Regions from separate parts of the Planctobacterium sp. R6 genome, predicted to be linked through region 3. Evidence: predicted binding sites of a transcription regulator. Region 3 holds the regulator's gene; each other region holds the start of a gene.
The links. The regulator FNR, encoded in region 3, switches genes on or off when oxygen is low (the NO sensors DNR and NnrR bind a similar motif). The targets are predictions, from matches to a motif close to TTGATCTAGATCAA.
Positions count from the first base shown of each region.

Region 1: the regulator FNR is predicted to act here: its motif matches at 3,722-3,735, upstream of AC0J20_RS13350 (universal stress protein).
Region 2: the regulator FNR is predicted to act here: its motif matches at 3,130-3,143, upstream of hemN (oxygen-independent coproporphyrinogen III oxidase).

Region 1 is NZ_JBVTQY010000019.1:80,274-86,108, reverse strand. It holds gene AC0J20_RS13360 (efflux RND transporter permease subunit) at 1-80, shown strand, start outside; gene AC0J20_RS13355 (efflux RND transporter permease subunit) at 83-3,169, shown strand; gene AC0J20_RS13350 (universal stress protein) at 3,225-3,623, opposite strand; gene AC0J20_RS13345 (SDR family NAD(P)-dependent oxidoreductase) at 3,792-4,541, opposite strand; gene AC0J20_RS13340 (LysR family transcriptional regulator) at 4,525-5,556, shown strand; gene AC0J20_RS13335 (GNAT family N-acetyltransferase) at 5,608-5,835, opposite strand, start outside.
Region 2 is NZ_JBVTQY010000024.1:34,454-40,288, reverse strand. It holds gene AC0J20_RS15075 (FecR family protein) at 1-97, shown strand, start outside; gene AC0J20_RS15070 (sugar porter family MFS transporter) at 214-1,674, shown strand; gene hemN (oxygen-independent coproporphyrinogen III oxidase) at 1,693-3,069, opposite strand; gene AC0J20_RS15060 (DUF3085 domain-containing protein) at 3,392-3,874, shown strand; gene AC0J20_RS15055 (M48 family metallopeptidase) at 3,930-4,667, shown strand; gene AC0J20_RS15050 (DUF7010 family protein) at 4,664-5,275, opposite strand; gene crp (cAMP-activated global transcriptional regulator CRP) at 5,573-5,835, shown strand, end outside.
Region 3 is NZ_JBVTQY010000030.1:2,275-8,109, forward strand. It holds gene AC0J20_RS16810 (glucosaminidase domain-containing protein) at 1-493, shown strand, start outside; gene AC0J20_RS16815 (DUF2987 domain-containing protein) at 480-1,121, shown strand; gene ttcA (tRNA 2-thiocytidine(32) synthetase TtcA) at 1,287-2,219, opposite strand; gene uspE (universal stress protein UspE) at 2,332-3,264, opposite strand; gene fnr (fumarate/nitrate reduction transcriptional regulator Fnr) at 3,375-4,103, opposite strand; gene AC0J20_RS16835 (sulfite exporter TauE/SafE family protein) at 4,139-4,801, opposite strand; gene ccoS (cbb3-type cytochrome oxidase assembly protein CcoS) at 4,809-4,994, opposite strand; gene AC0J20_RS16845 (heavy metal translocating P-type ATPase) at 4,996-5,835, opposite strand, start outside.

The DNA of each region.
Region 1 (5,835 bases), on a different contig from region 3:
ATCGCAAGAAATTTGCGCAAAAAGATCCGCAAACTGATCCAGCCGAACTGGGATCAGCTAACGGCAATGCAGGAGCCTGAAGATGAACCAGCAACCTGAAAACAAGTTTCAGTTAATGGGTGCGGGGCTGGCCAACTTCGCGCTACGTCGCCCTGTTACCGTCTGCATGTTTTTTGCCTCGATGTTACTACTGGGGCTTATCTCCAGTCGCTTATTACCACTGGAGAAGTTCCCCGGTATTGATATTCCGGAAATCTATATTAATGTCCCTTACCGGGACGCTTCGCCAGCCGAGGTAGAGAAAATGATCACCCGGCCAGTAGAAGAAGCACTGGCAACCATGTCAGGCATTCAACGTCTGCGTTCATCCTCCAGAGAAAATGGCGCTGAAATAGGAATTGAATTCAACTGGGATGAAAACATCAATGCTAAAAGTATCGAAGCACGTGAAAAGATCGATGCAATACGGCACTTATTACCTGACGATGTTGAACGCATACTGGTGTATCAGTTCAATACCAATGACCTGCCCATTTTCCAACTTCGGGTGTCCAGCGAACGCGACCTGTCCAATGCTTATGATTTGCTGGAACGCAACCTGAAGCAACCGATTGAACGCGTCGAAGGCGTTTCCAGAGTTGAGCTTTATGGCGTTTTGAAAAAAGAAATCGCCATTCGCATCGATCAGGAACGCATGGCAGCCCTGCATGTAAATGTGGGAGACCTGGTAAGGACATTACAGGCCGCCAATTTTTCCATGAGTGCCGGTCACATCTTTGAAAATCAGGAAAAAATATCTGTAACACCGCAAGGCGAATATCGCAGCATGCAGGAAATTGAAGCGCTGTATGTGGCCAAAGGTATTCAGTTAAAAGACATCGCTGAGATTCAGTATGAGACTCCACGTCGCTCTGAAGGCCGACACCTGGATCAAACCTACGCGGTCGGTTTTAACATCTTTCGCGAGTCTGGCTCTAATCTGGTTGAAGTATCAGAGCGGGTTTGGGATGTGATTGATGAAGCAAATGAAAATCCGGCATTTAATGGTATCAACCTGCTTATTTTTGATGATGAAGCTGAATCTGTAACATCCTCATTGTCAGATTTGGTGGATGCCGGATTAATGGGTGCCTTTTTATCAATACTGGTGCTGTACGCATTTTTACGTCGCTTCACCACCACCCTGATTGTGGTGCTCTCAGTACCGTTTTCATTGTGTATCACGCTGGGATTTATGTTCTTTTTTGGTTACACCATCAATATTTTGTCTTTGATGGGGCTAATGCTGGCTGTGGGCATGTTGGTCGACAATGCCGTGGTGGTCACTGAAAGTATTGAACAGGAAAAAGCCAATGTAAAAGATGCGGTTACCGCCACCAAAATTGGTGTGTCCAAAGTCAGCCTGGCGGTGATCGCAGGTACTGCAACCACTGCTATTGTGTTCTTACCGAATATCATTGGTAAAAAAGTCAGCCTGACAATCTTCCTGGAGCATGTGGCAATCTCCATCTGCATATCGCTGTTTGCTTCACTGTTGATCGCACAGACACTGATCCCATTGTTGGCTTCAAAGATCAAACACAAACCGCGTAAAAAAGATGCAAAGCCCAGCATCATGAAACAACGCTATGAACGCATGCTGGCCTGGACACTTTCTCACCAGGGGTGGAGTGCTATTATCGGTTTATTGATGATTGTCAGCACGGTGTTCATTGCGCAGCTGGTACCTGATAACGAGCAAGGTATGGATAGCAGAAATCGCATTTGGCTTAACTACAATATCAATGGTAACTACACCCTGGATGAAGTAGAAAAAACAGTCACCAAACTGGAGACATTTTTGTATGAACATCAGGAAAAATTCCATATCAAATCCATCTACAGTTACTACACACCCGGGTTTGCTGTTTCCGGTATTACCCTGAACGATGAACTGCCTGTTAAAAAGAAAGAAATTCAGGAAATGATCCGTGATGCGTTGCCTAAATTTGCGCGAGCTGAACCCAGTTTTCGCTGGGACGATGGCGGTGGCGGCGGAGTTCGTTTGACCTTGTTAGGCCCGTCTTCGGAAAGCTTGCTGCGTATTGCCGACCAGGTAGTGCCAGTACTGAGCAATATTGACGGTTTAGCGGATGTTAAGACAGAGATAGATGACAACCAACGGGAATTACAAATCCACGTTGACCGGCAAAAAGCCTATCGATTTGGCTTAAATTCTCAGGATATTGGCAGTATTGTGGCAACCGCATTACGCGGCAATAACCTGCGCACTTTCCGCCATGGGAACAACGGTGAAGTAGATATTCGACTGATGTTTGACGAAGCATTGCAACATTCTATCGCAGAATTAAAATCACTGCCTGTAGCGCGTGATGGCAACAAAACAGTCACATTGGACATGGTTGCAGATTTGCAAATAACCAGCAGACTGTCGCAAATCAATCGTTATTATCGACAAACGGCAATTGCGATTGGGGCCAACATGGAAGAAGACATGACGCTGGACGAAGCCCGTGAAAAAATTGAAAAAATCATGGGTAGTCTGGAGCTGCCCACCGGGTATAGCTGGTCATTGGATGGTAGTTTCAGACAACAGCGAGAGTCAGAATCGATCATGCTGACCAACATGCTGTTAGCTATCGCCATGATTTATATTGTAATGGCTGCATTGTTTGAGTCTCTGGTATTGCCAACCGCGGTGATTACTTCGGTGCTGTTTTCATTTACCGGCGTATTTTGGACCTTTGCTCTTACCGGTACCCCAATGTCGGTGATGGGCATGATAGGCATGCTGATCCTCATGGGGATCGTAGTCAATAACGGCATTGTTTTAGTGGACCGCATCAATCAATTAGTCAACGAAGGCCATCGTGTCCATGATGCCATCATGGAAGGATGTCTGACCCGGGTCAGACCGGTCTTGATGACAGTGGCGACCACCGTGCTGGGTTTACTGCCTTTGGCACTGGGTGATACCAATGTTGGTGGCGACGGCCCGCCTTATTCCCCCATGGCAATCGCGATTATTGGCGGATTAGTCTTTTCCACCATGACCAGTTTGTTGCTGGTACCACTGGCCTACTTGCTGCTGCTCAAATTGCGCCGCAAAACCCATAATATGATTAATGACAGTAAAGGATTAGTGGCTAAAATCATCAAAGCCGCTTAGGAAAAAATAACCACAAAGAGCCTGACCTGAAGGGTCAGGCTCAGGTGTATAAACACTATTTCATTCTCACCAAAGACACATCACAAACCGCATTGTTAGACACCGCCGAGGCAGTAGAGCCAATCAGTGATTGCAGGCCTTTTTTTGAGTGCGTTCCCAGCAAGATTAAATCAGCCTTTTTACGCTTTGCTACCTGGCAAATAATTTCGTGAGGTTTACCAACTTTAAGCACCCTGTTCTTTTTCGCCACTTTGAATTCAGCCACCAATTTCTCAAATTCAGGGCTCGCTTTTTCGGTCAGTTCCTTCTGATAATCCTTTGGCAAAAACGTATAAGGCAGCACATTGACAACAATCAATCGACTACCAAACTTATCCGCCAATGTACTGGCTTTAGTGAGTAACTCTCTGCCTTCATTGCCGATTTCAACGGCACATACTATTATTTTATACATAATTACCTCATTCCGAAATGCAAAAAAAAGCGGTCAACCATCACACATGAATATGCTCAGGATACTGCTGTTTATACACAACGTCGGGCAAAAGGTATTTGATGTAAATCAATATCTTGGGGGTAAGCGGTACACGCTATTACCCCCTTACCGTTCCGATAAGCAACTTTAAGAAATGGAAAGTCCACCATCCACGTCAATGATTTGCCCGGTTATCCAACTGCCGGTGGAAGCGGCCAGCTCAACTACCCAGTGAGCCACATCATCGGGAACCCCTCGTCTTCCCAGGGGAATTTTCGCAATCTCGGTCTTCTTAACTGCAACAATCTCTTCAGGGCTAAGGTTCATTCGAGCCTGCAAAAATTCACTTTCAGTAGGCCCAGGCGCAACCGCGTTAACTCTGACATGTTTAAATGCCAGTTCTATGGCCAGGCTTTTGGTCAGGTGTTCAATCGCAGCCTTACTGAGGCCGTACGCACTTAAAAATGGCGCGGCTTTGTGACCATAGGTACTACTCAGGTTGACAATATTCCCTTCTACCTGTTCCAAATAAGGTAATGACTTTTGAATCATCTTAATTGCGTACAAAACATTAATGTTGAATACGTCTGTTATCGCAGCAAAGGGTAATTGCTCTATGCCACCAATGCATCCGGCACCAACATTGTTAACCAATACATCAATTCGACCAAAGTTCGTCACCGCATAATCAATAATCACCTGTGCCGAGTCAGGGTCAGCAGCATCAGCAACTACACCATAAATGTTTGCGTGGCTACCGGTTATGTCATCGAGTACATTTTTTCTTCGTCCTGAAATAACCACTTTTGCCCCGTCTCGTGCGAATTGCTTCGCGGCCGACAGACCGATTCCGGAGTTTCCACCTGTAATCAAAACTACTTTGTCTTTAAATCTCATCAATTTGACCTTTCTTGTTAAGCAGAAAGGCATGCTAATTCATTGCATTAACAAACAATATGCAATATTTTCTTACGTCAAAATAAAGAAAATATTTATAATTAATATGTACACTTCAAAAACAATTATCTCTTTTGTCAAAACTGTAGAGCATGGGACATTGGCGGCAGCGGCCCAATATTTAGGCGTATCGGCAGCAGCGGTGGGTCAAAACATTACCCGTCTTGAAAACACTTTAGGCGTCAAACTTTTTTTTAGAACCACCCGTGATTTAACACTGACTGATGAAGGAAAACTGCTTTATCAAAGAGCAAATGCCCCGATCAAAGAATTGGAAGAAATCAATCATATATTTGCAGAAAGTCGAAACATTGTCAGTGGCGAGATTTCCATAAGCTGTACAAAAAAGCTATGCGAAAACATTGTTTTAGAACTGGCAACTGATTTTGCTCAACAACACCCTGAAGTGTCCTTCTCATTTGATTCCAGTGATGCGGTTAAAGATATTCAAAGAGATAGCATTGATATCGCTTTTCGAATCGGTTCAGTGCAACATCAAACCATCATTGCCCGAAAAATAGGTACCAACCCATTGGGCGTATACTGTTCGCCTGTATATCAGGAGAAATATGGCGTACCAGAAACAATAGAAGATTTGTTAAACCACAACTGCCTGCAATACGTGTTCCCCGGAAATCAACTACGCTGGATATGGCAGTTTAATACCAGCAAACCTGTAAAAATTGATACTTCGGGCAATTTCACATTTAATGATCCGGCACCAATGGTGGAAGCATGCAGAAAAGGATTGGGGCTTATTCAAACCGACCGATATAGCGTCAGCGAGTATCTGCGTGAAGGAAGCTTAGTTAGTGTGCTTGAACAGTACAGCCCTGCTCCACTGGAACTGCATTTGTGTTATGGCACCAGAGAACGACTTCCATTGAGGGTCAGAAAATTTATTGACTATGTCGTTGAACAAAGCAAAACATCGGAGCTTTTATCTCCTCTCTAAGCTAAAAACAGATTAATTTATCAATGGCTTAATTGTTCTGTCTGCAAGATTTCAGAAGGATTTTTCCATAAATACGCTGTGGGGATCGTCGCCGTAGTCAGCAAAAGGGCCACGGACTTCAAATCCGTACTTGCTATAAAGCGTGCGTGCAGGTTGAAAAAAAGGTTCAGCGCCGGTTTCTAATCGAAGCCATTGATACTGCCTGGTATAAGCCTGCTGAATAACGTGATCCAACAATAAGCGGCCGATGCCTTTGCCCCGATATTTATTGGCCGTGCG
Region 2 (5,835 bases), on a different contig from region 3:
TGACCTGAATGGTTTTCTCAGCGCGCTGCAACAGAACTTTGCCATTGAAAACCAACGTACTTCGGATAACCGCATTGTTTTGCGCCGGGGCAGTTAAGAGTTGCAACAGGATGCCACAGCCAATGCTGTGGCCTCTGTCTGCAAGAATGTGTTAAAACCTGTGCTATTGTCCATCTATCATCCATTCTATGACCCCATAATGAGACCATAATCATGTCAGAAACTATTGAACAGCCAAACCAGGGCGGCATCAGCGCTGCTCAGGTAGAACAAATCACCGCCGCCGAAGATCAGGCGGTCTCGGTGGCCTATGTGATATTTATCTCAGCGGTAGCGGCCATTGGCGGTTTTTTATTCGGCTTTGACTCAGGTGTCATCAATGGCACAGTGGGCGCACTGGAAAAAGCCTTTAATGCCACTGATGTCGCCACGGGTTTTAATGTGGCATCTGTCTTACTGGGTTGTGCCTTAGGAGCATTAATGGCCGGGCCAGTGGCCGATAAATTAGGGCGCAAACCGGTGATGATAGTCACAGCAATCGTATTTGCCATCAGCGCTTATGGCTCCGGTATTGCTGACAGTTCTATGGCGTTCATCTTTTATCGGTTACTGGGCGGATTAGGCGTAGGTGCAGCGTCAGTACTGGCACCGGCTTATATTTCTGAAGTTGCTCCCGCCAGCCTGCGAGGCCGACTGGCCACCTTGCAGCAAATGGCCATAGTGTTGGGCTTATTTGCCGCTTTTATGAGTAACTTTACCATCGCTTCTTACACCGGCGGAGCCAGTGAGCCTGGCTGGTTTGGGATCGCAGCCTGGCGCTGGATGTTCTGGATGGAAATCATTCCCGCCAGCTTGTTTTTCATCGGTGTCATCCTGATCCCTGAATCGCCACGCTTTTTGGTGGCACAGGGCCGCGAATCTGACGCAAAGAGCGTATTTGAGCGCATCGCACCCGGCGTGGCGAACGCCCAGGTTAGTGAAATTAAACGCTCGTTGCAAAGCAGCCATAAACCTGCCCTGCGGGACCTGTTTATCAGCGGCACCCGCAAAATTCATCCCATTATCTGGGTAGGCGTAGCACTGTCAGTGTTCCAGCAATTTGTGGGCATCAATGTAGTATTTTATTATGGTGCTGAGCTTTGGCAGGCGGCCGGATTTGATGAATCGCAATCTTTGTTTATCAACGTTTTGGGCGGTGTTACCAATGTAGTGTCTACCTTTATTGCCATCGCGTTAATAGACAAAATTGGCCGCAAACCGCTGCTGATTATCGGCAGTTCCGGTATGGCGGTGATGTTGGCTACATTGACCTGGTTATTCAGCACGGCAGGTTTAGATGAGGCCGGCAAACTGGCGCTCACCGAAGGCATGGGAACTTTAGCACTGGTTGCAGCCAATCTGTATATCGTATTTTTTGGCATGAGTTGGGGACCGGTTGTCTGGGTACTGCTAGGCGAAATGTTTAACAACCGAATTCGCGGTGCCGCTTTGGCGTTAGCCGCCAGTGCGCAATGGCTGGCAAACTTCGTGGTAACCATGACTTTCCCCATCCTGTTAACTCAAACCGGACTGGGCGGCGCTTACGGATTATATGCCTCCAGTGCCCTGATCAGCCTGTTTTTTGTATTGCGTTACGTCAAAGAAACACGCGGCCGAAGGCTGGAAGAAATGTAGTTCTGCCTTAACTGAACGTCATAATACCTTTGAAAAGCGCTGAGCCGTTTGATGCTGGGGCAAATATTGGTCAAATACCATGCAGATATTTCGCACCAGCAATCTGGCACACTCATGAACCAGGATTTGCTTTTCCTGGATACTCACTAACCCGTCGTCAGCAAAGGTGCTCAGTGTCTGCAATTCCTGCGCAAAGTGCGACTTAAAGTCAATTTCGAATAACTCTTCGACTTCACTAAAACTCACATAAAGATTGGTCATCAATGCCCGGATAACAAAACCCCGAAGTTGATCCTCCTCTGATTGCACCAGGCCGCGTTCAATCGCATGTTGCTGTTCATCCAGTTGGCGGTAATAGTCAGCGGTATGCTTCAGGTTTTGGCTATAGATATGACACACGGAACTGATCGCGCTGACACCAAAGCCCAGCAGATCTGCATGTTGAATACTGCTGTACCCCTGAAAGTTTCGTCCGAGACGCCGCGCTTTGAGGGCCAGTGCCAGTTCATCATCGGGTTTGGCAAAATGATCAATGCCAATCATCACATAACCAGCCCGGGTCAATGTCATAACTGCCAGGCGCATCAAAGCCAGTTTGTGCTCGCCAGTCGGTAACCATTGGTCTTTTATCTTGCGCTGCGCCGGAAATTTCTGTGGCAGGTGGGCATAGTTAAACAGAGAAATCCGTTGCGGATCTATCGCCAGCACATCCTCAAGGGTTTGCTCAAAAGTCGCTAAATTTTGAAACGGCAGGCCATAAATCAGATCCAGATTCACCGAACCTATGCCGCTGGCGCGGGATACACGGCAAAGACGCTTCACCATATCCGTATCCTGAACCCGGTTGATGGCTATCTGCACCTGCGGATTCGTATCCTGGACACCCATGCTAATTCGGTTAACACCAAGTTCAGCCAACCCCTGTATATAGGCTTCTGAAGTTTCTCTGGGATCAATCTCGATACTGATTTCAGGATTGCAACGCACCTTGTAGTCATTGCAAATCCCCCACAAGATATCTTTGATTTCGGTAAGCGACAGCATACCCGGCGTACCACCACCAAAATGGATCTGCACTATCTGATGATTTTTGAACAGTGCAGCCCGTAAACTGATTTCTTTCCGCAGATAATGAACATACTTGCTGATCTTGTCGCGGTTGCGGGTGATCACCTTGTTGCAGCCACAGTAATAACAAAGGCTGTGACAAAATGGCACATGAATATAAATGGCCAGATCAGGGTTTACCGCTAACAGAGCGGCCTTTCGAAACTGTCGGTCGGTGAAGCTGTCTTTAAACTCCAGCGCCGTGGGGTAAGAGGTATAACGTGGTCCGGAAGTGGCATATTTTTCCAGTATTTTGCTGTTAAATAAAGCGCTGTTATCAGAGTACATGTACCGCCCAAGCCTGTTGTTAAATGGGTACTCAGCTTAACTTCTGGCAATTTCTAAACCTTAATCTGTATCAAGTTTTTGCGTGATCCTGGCCTGCATTTCTGCACAATCGTGCAAGCGTGCGCAGAATTCTCGTTTAAGGCAACAAAATCGTATAAAAAAGCACCACAGACAGGAAAAATTTTCTAAAAAAATAAGATGATTTCCTGACGCGTTCCGCTACAATCTGCGGTCCAATAATCAGGCTCTGCAACTGTTTCCAGCCAGACTTCGCCAAAGAGCCTGAACCTGATTTAGCAGTTTACACAGGAGATAAAACGAAATGGCGGCAGCTGTTTTTAATTTATCTGATATTAATAACCTGATGCGGGAGCTTCAGGGCGACGTGGTACTTTACCCCACCATTGAACACATATTTATGGAAAGCCTGTATCCGGATGGCATTATTCTGGATGCTCATGGTCGAACCAAAGCACAGGCGGAAGCCGCTGAAGAAAAGTTTTGGCCAGATTCCAGCCGCATTATCAGCAGCAAAATCCCCAGAGCGTTGCTCATGAAAAATGACAAAGGCTTGTACATTTGCAATAACCTGAAGGACGAACTGACCCCTTTCAGACGCGGTGCTATTGCCTTTGCGAAAGGCTGCAATCCAATATCTGATGACAACTGGGCTAAATACACCCGCCAAATTGCACCGGGTGAAGTGATTCAGATGGTGCCGATTGCGGATGTTGTAGCCGCTATCCGCGCAAAATCTGACACCCTGGTGGTTGAAATTGGTCAACCCAGTCAATCAGCAGCATAATCAAATGCCGGCAGTGTGAACAGCACGGCCGGCATTTAAGCTGATTTCACATTTAATGCCCTTTTTCCGCTTCCCCAAAAAACGCAATCAGGCTCACCGCAAATCTGCTCTCAGGTGGCAGAGTCATGAGGTTCAGATCACCCGCAAAACCATGAAGTCCATCCGGCTCCGGGTAAGAGATACCGGCGAGTTGGCACTGAGTTGCCCACATGGCATCACAGATCACGAGATTATTCGCTTTCTCGATGCCAGATCCGGATGGGTAGAGCAACAGCTGCAGCGTGTAATGGCAGCTAATCACAGCAAGGCAGAACAAAACAACGCCAGACAAGTCAGCCTGTGGGGTAAAGCCTTTTGTATCGAGGTGCGCCCGGCAATCAAAACGCCATTTGAAATTGACCAGCAAAACGCGACTATCTTTATCAGAACCCCAATTCAGCATCAGCAAGAAATTGCGCTATTGCACCAGAAAATCTGGCGCGGGGCGTTACAGAAGTATATGGAACAAGCATTGCCACTTTGGCAAGATAAGATGGGTGTCCATACAAAGTTTAGTGGTATCAGAAACATGAAAACCAAATGGGGCAGTTGCAACGTTACCCGGCACCGCATCTGGCTCAATGTGCAACTGGCTCAGTACCCGCGAAGCTGTGCTGAAATGGTTCTGGTGCATGAACTGGTGCATTTACTGGAAGCATCCCACAACAAACGCTTTTATCAGTTGATGGATCACTTCCTGCCTGACTGGCGCAATGCCGATCAGATACTGAAAACTCAGGTGATGTCAGTTTAGTGCTCTGGCCTCTTGAGGTACAACGCCACAGCAAATAAGAGCTCAAGTCCTCCCCCGATAAAGGCGGCAGCAAAAAACGGCCATTGCAAAATGGCAGCTAAAAACCCTGACGCCATTAGCAAACCACCTAACAGCCAATACAGGGTTAAACCGTATAAGGTCTGAAACATTAAATATCTGGCCCCTATGGCTACCAGCATAACGGGAAAGAACAGATGCGGATTGTACTGTGCCGCGACAAAAGCAACGAACAAGCCCCCAAATAACACGCCTAAACTCTCTATTGCCAATGTGCCCAGTTTGTTCTGCGCTGAATGTTTACCCGTTGCTCCTAAAAGTTTGGCTAACGCAACAGAAAGGGGAAAAATAAACAGACCTCCCAGAAACAGGGCCAACATGCTGCTGTGGGCGTTGCTATAAATACCCACGCTTCCCGCCAGACACCATATCAATCCGGAAACCAGCACGCCGGTTGCTCCGTTTACGTAAACGACACGCATTTCTGCCTGTGACTCTACCAATTCCATTTCCAGCCCCCTGATCATTGAAGTGCAGATAACCGGCCTGCCACTCAGACCCTGATATTTATCGACACTAAAATCTATCATGTTGTGAAGCAGCCCACATTATTGTTCTGATAGAAAACTTTCCATTGCCGATAAACAAAACACATGGGTATTATGACAAATACATTCTTATTTGTTTCGATAACAGGTCGTATTACAGCAGACGCCGGCCACTTTAAACTTCATGCGATTAATGTTCGGGTTTAAAAGTCGGTTTTAAGTGTTTCAGGCAAAATCCCGGATTTACGCCATACTTATAAAAAATTTCTGCTATCGGCTCGTGTGCTTTGTACCTGACGGTGGCACTTAACCTTATAAACTGGTTATGGGTAACAACAAGTGTCAGATTTAAATAATCAATATGATGTGAAAGACGTGGAATTTCTGGATAACTTTTTAACACACTGCACGATTAAAGAATATCGCCGCCATGCGGTGATTGTCAGACAAGGTGAACACACCCAAAAACTGTACTTTTTATTAAAAGGCTCAGTGTCGGTTACCCGTCAGCACGAAGGCGATAAAGATATTGTGTTAGCCTATCTCAATCAGGGCTCGTTTTTCGGTGAAATGGGGCTGTTTGACGAAAAATCTGAGCGCAG
Region 3 (5,835 bases):
GCTGGCAAAAACCTACGGTGTGCAATTCAAAAAGTTAGATGACACTTTTTTTGAAAAATTATTGATTAAAGTGGATGTCATTCCCAAAGAACTGGTTCTGGTCCAGGCGGCGAATGAATCTGCCTGGGGAACATCGCGTTTTGCCCGCCAGGGCTTCAACTTTTTTGGTATGTGGTGCTACCGCAAAGGCTGCGGTTTTGTGCCGCGTCGCAGAGATGATGACATGAATCACGAAGTGGCCAAATATACTAACCTGGCGCAAGGGGTCGCTAAATATTTAAACACCCTGAACCGTCATTTTGCGTACCGTGATTTGCGCTACATTCGGGCGATATTACGGCAAACACAGCAACCTATTACCGCTGAGATGTTGGCCGAAGGACTTTTGCATTATTCCGAGCGAGGCCAGGCTTACGTCGAGGAACTACAGGCAATGATCAGAGTTAATCGCAAACATATTCATTCACAGGAAAGAAAAATTGAAAATAGTTAAATGGCTTACAGCAGTATGTGTGGCTTTTCCATTGTTAGCCGCACAGGCCGGAGAGTTGCATCTGGATTACAGTGATTTTTACAGCCATTTAAGAAAACTGGATGATGAAGAGTTACAACCGCTGCATTTTGCCTTTGGTTTTGTGAATGTGCAAAGTAAGGATCTGTGCCAGGTTCAGAGCGTTATGATCAATACTGACAAAATGGACATTCCGGTGGATGTGATGGCCAATAATCGTTTTGTGCTGCCCACTGAAAAAGCGTTAAAGTTGGCTAAAGCCAGGTTGTTTATCAAATTATCGGAACCCGAAAACCGCTGTGATTTATCGGTATTACTGGAAGCCAAACCAGCACTATTTCAGGACGGGGTGGATGCTGCGGAACTGGGCATGTTGATGGCCGCGTTTCAACGCTTTTTCGACAAAATGGGGAGTTTTTTGTCTTTTATGATGCCCTCAGCGACGGGGCTACAAATTACCGTTACTGACGATAGCCTTGTCCCCGAAGCCTTTAAAGCACTGAGTACCATTAATAGTGGCCACTGGCATGTGGAGGCCGCGAATCTGCCTAAGCTACCTAACGAATTTCGTTTAGAGGGTGTACAACGTATTACTGCATTGACTGATTAAATTCGGTTTATCTGTTATAGGGCACTCTTCAGGCCAATCACAGGCCTGAAAGCTGAGCCGAGATTTACTGCTTTACCAGACTTGCTCATTTCTGTAATGACTACCTGAAGCGCTATTTCACGCGAAAATATTTTATTGTTCTTTAGTCTGTATTTTTTTGAGTTGTCACTCAACCAGCTGAATATTAACCGCGTTGTCGCTGTCCTCAGTTTCGCTGAAGCTGTCTTTAAACTCAGGAGTGTCGAAGGCAATATCGCCTTCTTCCGGGGCCTGGTCTGAGGTGGTGATACTCTGAAAGTCGTACAGGTTTGGATCGGCAAGATGTGATGGCGTGACATTTTGTAATGCCCGAAACATATTTTCGATGCGGCCTGGATATTGTCTGGACCAGTCTTGTAACATACCTTTGATCATCTTGCGCTGTAGGTTTTCCTGAGAACCACAGAGGTTGCAGGGAATGATTGGGAATTCCATTTTTTCAGCGTATCTGGCAATGTCTTTTTCGCAGGCATAGGCCAGTGGTCTGATTACAATATTTTTGCCGTCATCACTGACCAGTTTGGGCGGCATGGACTTCATTCGACCGCCATGGAACATGTTTAGCAACAAGGTTTCCAGCATGTCGTCTCTGTGATGACCTAAGGCTATTTTGGTTGCGCCTAACTCTTGTGCCGTGCGATACAAAATACCGCGGCGTAAGCGGCTGCACAGCGAGCAGGTGGTTTTGCCTTCCGGAATTTTTTCCTTCACGATGGAGTAGGTGTCTTCATTGACTATTTTATAATCCACACCCAACTGGTCCAGATACGCAGGTAACACATGTTCGGGAAAGCCCGGTTGCTTTTGGTCCAGGTTAACTGCCACAATGTCAAAGTGGATTGGCGCAATATTTTTCAGAAAAAGCAGGATATCCAGTAAGGTATAGCTGTCTTTACCCCCTGACAGACACACCATCACCTTGTCACCGTCTTCAATCATATTGAAGTCGGCGATGGCTTTACCAACACATCGACGCAAGCGCTTTTGTAATTTGTTAAAGCTGTATTGTTGTTTACTTTTGGTTAAGTGATTAACCGCGGTTGCTGCTTCTGCTGACATCTGTATTACTCTGAACCCGTTTGACTCAATAAAGCATCCAATATCGGTTTGCCCGGATATTAAATGGCGGCAGAGTATACATTAATTTTCTGTTTGTCGCATATTATTGCTATCAGACTTTAACCGGTGATTCAAATCCCTCTGGCTTTAGAGCCAGTACATCACAATCCAGCATATCTATAACATGTTCTGCGGTATTGCCAATGAGTGCAGCAGATATTCCTTGTCGCCCTACAGTGCCAATGACAACCAGCTCCGCGTCCAGTTGTTTGGCAATGGCCGGGATCACATCTTCCGGTAATCCTTCCTTAACATGACAAAATTCAGCCCCAATTCCGGACTTTTCAGCGTGTTGCCGCATGTTGTCTTCATGGTGATTTTTAACCGATTGATTGTAGGTTTGCGGATCGAATTCAGGAATTTCGATGGCGATGTTTACCGGAGTGCCTGGATAGGAGTTGACCAGATGCACGTGTCCTTTGAGCAATCCTCCCATCTCAAGACAGGTGGCTGATATCCGATTGTTCAGGGAAATGTGTGCTTCGTCCTCGCTACCGACATTTACCGCGCCAATAATGGCCCCATTTTCAGGCCAGGCGTGATCCTTAACCAGTAATACCGATTTGGGTGATTTACGAAGCAGGTGCCAGTCAGTGGGGGTAAATATAACGGATTTTAGGGTATCGTGTTGTTGTGTGCCTTTGACAATCAGGTCGTAATTTTCTGCAATGGCTTCTACGATAATGCTTTCGTAGGGACGATTGTGCCAAACGACTTTGACATCCACGTGGATATCATGGGCATTGGGTTGTTGTTCAATTAATTGCACCAACCATTCAGTACGGTCATCTACCACTGCCTGGCGCATGATCTCGCGCTCTTCGACAGATAACATGGTGGTCATATCATAGGAAAAGTCGTAAATAGACAGAAAGGCAGTCACCTTACCATTACATTTATTGGCCAGTTCCAGTGCCCGGGCCAGTGATTTTTGCTGCTCTTCGGTTGGATCAACCACTGCTAAAATTTTATTAAAGCCACTCATAGCATTGTCCCAATTGGTGAAAAGAACATTATAAGTGTAAGAACAGCATCAAAGTTTTGCCAGTTTATCTATTGTTATAGATCAAAGAACCTGCAAAAAGAATTTGCCGGTTAGCGGCATTCGGGGGCAAAGGTTTTGCTCTTTTCTTCCAGAATTGCCGGGTTATTGATGTTGATTAGTTTGCCATCCACCGTTAAAACTCCTTCCTTGTTGAATTTTGACAATAGTCGCGAGATGGTTTCAACCGTTAACCCTAACAAATTGCCAATTTCACTGCGGGTCATGGTGAGCCGAAACTGATTGGCGGAAAACCCCCGTTGATTAAAGCGCAGCGACAGCGAATGTAAAAAGTAAGCTAAGCGCTCTTCAGCCGTGCGCTGATTGAGCAGCATAAACATCTGTTGATCTTGCTTAATTTCAGCGCTCATGAGCCGCATAAGTTGCTTTCTTAACGCGGGTAACTCATCAGACAGTTTATCCAGTGTGGCAAATGGGATCTCACAAACCATCGAGGTTTCCAACGCCTGAGTAACGGTTTGGTGGGCCTCTTCAGACATACTGTCGAAGCCAATAACTTCGCCGGGTAAATGAAATGCCGTAATCTGCTCTTCGCCGTTTTGGCTGATGGCATATGATTTAAAGGAGCCGGAACGAACCGCGTAAAGCGCCTTCAGTTTGTCACCAGTTTCAAAAAGTCTTTCACCTTTTTGGATGGGTTTCTTGCGCTGGATGATGTCGTCCAGTTTATCCATTTCGTTGTTGCTTAAATTAAAGGGCAGGCACAACTGACTGAAGCTACAGTTTTGACAGTGAAGAGGATAACGAGCTTGACTTACCATTGAATAATACAATCCCTTTTCGCGCTGAATCGTTACTATAAATGATGGGACAGGGCTTGTGCAATGGTAAACGCCCCATAGCAAAGTAATGCGATAGCGATGATTTGCCGTACTCTGGGGGATTTGGTGAAGTTAAGCAGTTCATTACTGGAAAAGGCCAGTAATAAGGTTGCCGGTAGCGTGCCTAAGCCGAAGGCTGCCATCTGTAGCGCACTGGCAGTGGCACTACCGCTGGCGATACTCCAGGCCAACGTTGAATAAACCAGGCCACACGGTAACCAACCCCAGATTAACCCATAGGGCAGGGCGGATATCGGGTGTTTAAACGGCACAAATCGCCTGGCGAATGGCGATATCCTGCGCCAGAACAGGGCTCCGAATGATTCCAACCGGGTCAGCAGGCGCCACCAGTTGCCGATATAAGCCCCCAGCAACAATAAAAATACACCACTGATTAACTTCAATACCACCACACCACTGGCTATCTGGTGACTGAATATCTGGCCCAGTGCCCCGGCAATAAACCCCGCCAGGCTGTAACTGAATATCCTGCCCAGATTGTAGCTTAACGCATAGGGTAACAGCGGTTTTTCAGGCGGAATGGCGTAACTCAAGCCAGCAATAACCCCACCACACATTGCTCCGCAATGCACGCTCCCGGCAATCCCGATTAAAAACGCGGCAAATAGATCGTTCACGAGCAGACTATTTTTCTTTGGGTGGCTTAGGTTTAGCTTTGGAAGCGTCTTTTACGTCATCATCAAACAAGATACTGTGTCCATGACGCTCAAGGTCTTTGAACTGTTCGCTGCGTACCGCCCAAAAAAAGATTGCGATTGCGACAAGTACCAGAATGATAGCTAAAGGAATCAATACGTAAATAATGCTCATGTTACTTGTCTTTTTGTGTATTAATACGAAGCGAGTTAAAGGTCACAATTAGCGAACTTAGCGACATGCCGATGACCGCACCCCAGGGGGGAAGTAATCCACTGACTGCAAAAGGCAGTACCAGCAAATTGTAACCCAAAGCCCAGGCAAAGTTTTGCTTAATAATGCGTTGTGTTTTTAACGATACTTCCAGCAAGGTGTTAATCGCTAAAAAATTGTCTTTCAGCATGATAATGTCAGCGGCATTTTGGGCGAAATCACTGGCGCCATTCACCGCTACTGAGATATCTGCACCGGCCAGAACCGGTGCGTCATTGACCCCGTCACCCACCATTAAAATGACTTCGCCTTTGGCTTGCAGGGTTTGCAGGTACGCCAGTTTCTGCACGGGCTTAACGCCATACTGATATTCCGGGATAGACAATTTATTCGCCAGAATAGCGACTTTTTGCTGGTTGTCTCCGCTTAGTAAAACAGATCTGCCGCGATTTAATTGTCTGAAAAAGGGCTCGACTTGTTCTCTTAACACGTCTTCCAGGTAAAACTCAGCTATCGGGATTTGTTCTCCGGTTAGTGTTACTTCGCACAGATAAACGTCGGCCTGCTGTACCTTAAAATTTGCTCCCGCAAAGTGACAATTACCGATGCGGTATCGCTTTTCGTGTAGCTCCCCTGCAATCCCTTCTCCCGGGAAAACCACGACCTCTTGACAGGGAAGGTTAGTGGCGCTGTCAAAGGCTTTAGCGATGGGGTGTTCTGAATAGGCTTCTATTGACGCGGCGACAGAGAGTACCTGTTCATCAGAGAGGTTACTGTGATTTTCCCAGCGCTGAACTTTGGG